2 regions of the Lactococcus sp. genome follow, and region 1 is predicted to be linked to the other one. Evidence: riboswitches for the same ligand, from Rfam matches in the RefSeq annotation. Region 1 holds a riboswitch; the other holds the start of a gene.
The links. A riboswitch is a leader RNA that binds a small molecule or an ion and turns the genes downstream of it on or off. The one in region 1 is predicted to bind fluoride.
Positions count from the first base shown of each region.

Region 2: another riboswitch for fluoride. It lies ahead of RSC39_RS07315 (voltage-gated chloride channel family protein); the one in region 1 lies ahead of eno (phosphopyruvate hydratase).

Region 1 covers NZ_JAVXIY010000001.1:258,888-262,219, forward strand. The annotation lists gene RSC39_RS01360 (hypothetical protein) at 1-1,155, shown strand, start outside; fluoride riboswitch at 1,217-1,289, shown strand; partial or broken gene eno (phosphopyruvate hydratase) at 1,368-2,644, shown strand; tRNA gene RSC39_RS01370 (tRNA-Ser) at 2,691-2,778, opposite strand; gene RSC39_RS01375 (energy-coupling factor ABC transporter ATP-binding protein) at 2,924-3,332, shown strand, end outside.
Region 2 covers NZ_JAVXIY010000006.1:97,426-100,757, reverse strand. The annotation lists gene RSC39_RS07320 (nicotinate-nucleotide adenylyltransferase) at 1-240, shown strand, start outside; gene RSC39_RS07315 (voltage-gated chloride channel family protein) at 255-1,466, opposite strand; fluoride riboswitch at 1,561-1,635, opposite strand; gene RSC39_RS07310 (DUF896 domain-containing protein) at 1,679-1,921, opposite strand; gene glyS (glycine--tRNA ligase subunit beta) at 2,028-3,332, opposite strand, start outside.

The DNA of each region.
Region 1 (3,332 bases):
AAAAGTCTTTGGCTTGTTACTCTTATCTTATTTGTTGCTACAACTGGAGTATTGACAGTTCATAGTAATCAAATTAAATTAAAAGAAGCTCGGACAGAGCTAACCAAGTCTGATAAAAAACTGTCAAATTTATCATCGGAATATGTTTCGATAGAAACACAAAAAGATGTTAAAGCTGAACAAAAAGATACTCATAAAATTAATCAAAGTAAAAACAATGACAAAATAAAAGCAGAGACAAAAAGACTTAACCACCTTATATCTGTTGTAAAATCTGAACAAAAAGCAGTCGATGATATTTTGAATCAATCTGCTGAGCTTAAAAATGATGAAAATATTTTATCAGAAGATAAAGCAATCCTTGATAAATTAGAGCAAAAAGCAAACAATTATCAGTCATTAAAGTCCTATAAAAAAGAATCTGAAAATTTATTAGAGCTAATTTCTGTTCATAATCAACGTGAAGAACAACTGAAAACAGTTGCAACAACTTTAAAAGATAAAAATCTGTCAGCACAAGATAAAAGTCAACTAGACAAGTTAGTACTAGAGATTAAAAAAGCTAAAAAAGCTTCAGATATCGAAGATAAGATGTCTGAGATCAGTACTGCTCTAGAAACTGCCCAGTCAAATATCCAAACAAAAAACGAAGTAGATGATAAAAAAGCACAACTCAACTCGACAGTAAAAAGTGCTCAAAGTTTACTAAGTGATACATATATTTCTGCTGCAGACAAAACATTAATTCAAGAGAGCATAGATTCAGTTAATAAAGCTGAAACACTTGATGAGTTAGATAAAGCTTCGCAAAACATTATTGACAATACAAGTAAAGTTAAAGCCAATAATGAAACGGCTAAAGCAGCTGCGGACAAGAAAAAAAGAGATGACGAACAAAAAAGAAGAGCAGATGAAAAAGCTGCAGCTCAAGCAAGCTCAGATTCGCAAGGAAATTCGGCAGTGGCAAGTGGAGGTTATAGCACAAATCCCGCTGGTTGGGGAGTAGCGGAAGCTGGCTATTGTTTCTATCGTCCAAGTAGTCAAAGATATTATAGTTCAGTGGCAAATCCTGGGAATTATACCTATATGACTATCAGTGAAGCTCAGGGTCTTAATGGAAGCCCAGGGCATAGTAATGGTTCGGCTCACACATGATAAATTTATCAAAAAAATAGATTTCAAAAATTTGACCGAGTAAAAATAAAGTAGTAAATTAATAATAGATGGGTATGGTGCACACCCGAAACCGTTTCAAGAAATAACTTGAATCTAATGGCGCCTACAAAGCAAAGTCTTTTTTGCCTTGTAGGCTGCCATTTTTTCTTTGGCTTACAACGGCATTAAAGGCAGAGAAAAGGAGAGTTATTATGACAGTCACAATCGAAAACATTCACGCAAGAGAAATTTTTGATTCCAGAGGAAATCCAACCGTTGAGGTAGATGTTAGATTGACAGATGGAACTTTGGGACGGGCGGCAGTACCATCAGGAGCATCAACAGGAGATCGTGAAGCGGTCGAACTAAGAGATGGCGGAGCGCGACTTCAAGGAAAAGGTGTTTCTAAAGCGGTAGCAAATGTTAATGGCGAAATTTATGAAGCCTTATATGAAGCCTTAAAAGGACAATCACCATTTAATCAAGCAAAATTAGATCATCTGATGATTGAACTTGACGGGACAAAAAATAAATCTCGTTTAGGGGCTAATGCAATTTTAGGGGTTTCAATGGCCATTTCTCGTGCGGCAGCGAATAGTGAAAAAATCCCACTTTATCGTTATCTTGGTGGAGTAGATTTGGAACTTCCTCAACCATTTTTCAATGTCATTAATGGTGGAGTACATGCCGATTCAGGAATTGACGTTCAAGAATTTTTGATTACACCAGTCAAACGGGGAAGCTTTCGCGATGGTTTAGAAAAAATTGCAAATATCTACCATACTCTAAAGAAAATTTTAGCTGACGAAGGGCTAGAAACAGCCGTAGGTGATGAAGGTGGCTTTGCCCCTAAACTTGGTTCGACGGAAAATGCCATTGCTACACTTTATCAAGCAATTGAAAGAACTGGTTATGTGCCAGGCGAAGAAATTGCGATTGCTATTGACCCGGCTTCTAGCGAATTTTATGATGACAAAGAAAAAGTCTATCATTTTGAAGGTCAAAAGCTCACTTCAGCAGAATTGTTGACCTACTATGAGGGGTTAGTTGAAAAATATCCTGCCCTAATCTCTATTGAAGACGGATTTTCAGAACATGATTGGGCTGGTTTTGCGGCTCAAACGAAAGTTCAAGGTCAAAAAATTCAATGGTTGGTGATGATATTTTTGTCACAAATCCCGAAATCTTCAAAGAAGGAATTCAAAAAGGTGTAGCAAATGCTATTTTGATTAAACTAAATCAAATCGGGACAGTGACCGAAGCGATTGAAGCGATTAGTTTGGCTAGAAAAGCAGGTTATAAGACCATGATTTCTCATCGTTCAGGTGAAACGGTTGATAGTTTTATTGCTGACTTTGCTGTAGCCATGCACGCTGGACAAATAAAAACAGGTTCAATGGCGAGAAGCGAGCGGGTTGAAAAATATAATCAATTTTTGCGTATTGAAGAAGAGTTAGGAAAAGATGCAGCTAAAAATGAAAAACATTAATTTCTATAATTAATGTTTTTTATTTTTAAGGATGTGAATTTTAGAAAGGAGAAGAGGGGATTCGAACCCCCGATACGCTTGTGACGTATACACACTTTCCAGGCGTGCTCCTTCGACCACTCGGACACTTCTCCAACTTCCTTAACATTATAGCAAAAAAGCTCAGACTTTAGCAAAGATTTTTAAATGACACTTTATTTACTGATAATCGGGTTAATTTTTAGTAGAAATATAAAACTAAATGGTTAAAAGTCTTTAAAATTTGGTATAATAAGGGCTATGAATAAAATTCTCGAAGTGGAAAATTTAGTTTTTAAATATGAAAAAGAAAGCGATGTAAATCAGCTTAATGGTGTCTCCTTTTCGATTACAAAAGGGGAGTGGGTTTCGATTATCGGGCAAAATGGTTCGGGAAAATCGACGACTGCACGACTGATTGATGGACTTTTTGAAGAATTTGAAGGAATTGTCAAGATTGACAGTGAAAGATTAACAGCTGAAAATGTCTGGAATCTACGTCGAAAGATTGGGATGGTTTTTCAGAATCCTGATAACCAATTTGTTGGGGCAACGGTTGAGGACGATGTTGCTTTTGGCATGGAAAATCAAGGAATTCCCCGTGAAGAGATGATTAAGCGAGTTGATGAGGCTTTGCTTGCTGTCAATATGCTTGATTTTAAAACACGTG
Region 2 (3,332 bases), on a different contig from region 1:
CCAAAATGGTATAAGATTGATGAATTAATCGAACTAGTTAAATTTATCGCGATTAGGCGAACTGAAAAAAATATTGAGAGCCCTTATCCTGTCCAATGGTTAGAAGCCCCACTTCTACCAATCTCTAGCACAATGATAAGAGAAATGTTTGTTCAAAATATTAAGCCGACTTACCTCCTCCCTCAAGACGTTATTAGCTATATAGAAACTGAAAAATTATATAAAAAAAATGACCAATAATGGTCATTTTTTATTTAAACTTCCAAATTTAGAACTTCTTGTGCATAAATTGATGAATTTCCATTCAAAACGTAGGCAATTGTCATAATTGGTAAAATATATTGAACTGAACCAAAGCCAAAGACCTCGGCGGCAATAAAGATAGGTCCAAAATATGAATTTGTTGCAGCAGAAAAGATTGAAACATAACCTGCAGCTGCTACAAATTCAACAGGCAAACCAAACAACATTGCCAAAGCCGCACCTAGTGTGGAACCAATCGCAAAAAGCGGTGTCACTTCCCCTCCTTGGAACCCTGCAGAAATAGACAAAACCGTAAAGATCAATTTTAAAATCCAATCATATCCATTGATATGACCACCATTAAAACTCAAACCAATCAAATTCGTTCCAAGACCAGCATAACGGTCCAAATGAATAACAAGTAAACCAATTGAGATGACAATTCCCATCAAAATAATTCTTTGATAAGGATTAACAATTCTTTTAGCAACGGTTGCTTTCATAAAAGCTAAAGATTCCGCAAAAAATCTCCCCACCAAACCAAAACATACTGCGATGATGGCCAATTTTAAAAGAACTAAGGGGTCAAGATGAATGTTAGTATTGATCGCAAAAGAAAATTTTTCTAATCCTAGATAATTTGAAGTCCAACTGGCGACATAGGAACCAACTAAGGCTGGAATCAAAGCTCTGTATTCTATTTTCCCTAACATCAAAATTTCAATGGCAAAAAAAGTTGCCGCGATTGGCGTTTGAAAAAGACCAGCAAAACCAGCAGCCATACCAGTAATCAAAAGAATTTTTTGGGCCTCTTTTGCTGAAAGTTTTTTACCAATCGCATGACCAATGACGCCACCGATTTGAACGGCAACCCCTTCACGTCCGACACTGGCACCAAATAAATGAGAAAGCCAAGTTGAGAAAACAATTAAAGGAACCAAACGTTTTGGAATATCTTCTCGCCCATGATTTCCCGCTTCAAAAATTAGTCCCATGCCTTTTTGACTATCTTTACCAAAATTTTTATAGAGATAGACAATCAAGAGACCCGCTAAAGTTAAAAATGGAATCAAATATAGGGTATGTCCATCTCTAAATTCGGTAATATAGATAAGACCTCGACCAAAAATCGCATCAACCACCCCAATTAAGCCACCAATAATTACAGCTAAGAAGACATATAAAATTGCACTTCTGGAAATTCCTACTTTAAAAAAATTCATTGTTTCAATACTCCTTATTTATGAGCAAGGCTCATTTATCTTAATTTTCACAAAACAAAAGGCGCTACAAACAGGACTGCTTAAAAACAGCCTTTTGTTTGTAGGCGCCATTAGTTTTAAGATTTTATTCTTAAAGCGGTTTCGGGTGTGCACCATACCCATCATTATTAATATTTATTTTAACATTTTATGAAATATTTGCAAGAAAAAGCTCAGTCACGCATGCCATTTTTCCGTTGAATTTCTTTGAGTTTGTCAGGAGTCACATCTTCTCCCGTTTTTTCATCAATGACTTTGATTGTTTCAACTTGTGAACGGAAATTTGCTTTAACACTATCAAGATAAGCTCGACGTAAAAGGGCTTGTTCTTCAAGTTCTGCTTCTGATAAACCTTCGGCTTTTTTCTTACGCGCCAATTCATTAATGCGTTCTACTTGTTCATTTGTAATTGTCATTTCTTAATTCCTTTTCGTAAATGTTTTTAAAATTACTGACAGAATTTATTTTTACTGACAGCATTTAAAAGGGCTTTGCAACTCTCTGTCAGTAAATAAGTCAGCTTTATTTTGTATTAATCAAAGAAAAATCAGCCATAACACTTGTTAATGCAACAACTTCTGACAATAAGGCAATCCGATTATCACGAACAGCTAAATCTTCGGCCATAACCATCACATTATCAAAGAAAGCTTCAATTGCAGGAGCAAGCGTATGAACAATTGCTCGGAATTTTTCTTCACATGGCTTATAAGTCCATTGATTTTGCAGAGAAATAACGGCATCATAAAGTGCTTGTTCAGTATCTTCTTCAAAAAGTGCTGGATTAATTTCAGCAATATCAGCTGCTTTTTTAACTAAATTAATTGAACGTGAAACATTTTCAATCGCTGGTTTAAATGGTTCGTGAAGTTTATGACCATCAATAACAAATGCTGATTCCATCATATTTGTAATATCAAAGTTTGAGCTATTAATTGCTGCTTCAACAATATCATAACGGTCTAATTTTTCAAGCAAAAGTTTTTGAACGCGTGCTTTGACGAATTCCAAAATTTCAGCATGATTTTGACCCTCAAATTGGTCGATAAATAAAGATAGGTCGAAATGCCAATTCATTTTTTCGATAATTCGAATCAATCCTTGTACTGCACGACGTAGCGCATAAGGGTCATTTGAACCAGATGGAATCAAACCAACATTAAAGAAAGAAAGGACTGAATCAATTTTATCTGCTGCTGCAAGAACAGAACCAACTTTTGTTTCAGGTAATTGGCCGTCAGCTGAGGTCGGCATGTAATGTTCACGAATAGCCGCAGCAACATTTGCATTTTCCCCTGCTAAAAGAGCGTATTTTTCACCCATCACGCCTTGCAATTCATCAAATTCTCCAACCATTCCTGTCAAAAGGTCAAATTTATAAATTTCAGCGCTACGAGCCACGTCTACTTTTTCTTCATCTGTTAAACCAGCAATATCAGCTAATTTAGCAGCAATTAATTTTGTTCGTGCCATATGTTCAGTGATTGAACCAATTTTTGCATGGAAAGTTACTTTAGCAAGTTTAGCCACTAAGTCTTCAATCTTAAGTTTTTGATCTTCTTTCCAGAAGAATTCAGCATCTTCAAGACGAGCAACCAAGACTTTTTCATTTCCAAGCACTACATTTTCAATATGTTCGGCATTCCCATTACGAACCGAAATAAAGTTAGGAGCCAATTGACCTTCTTGGTTATAAACTTCAAAATAACGTTGATTATCACGCATTGATGTCACTAAAACTTCTGCTGGAACAGACAAATATTTTGGATCAAATGAGCCTACAAAGGCTGTTGGATATTCAACAATATTATTTACTTCTTCTAATAA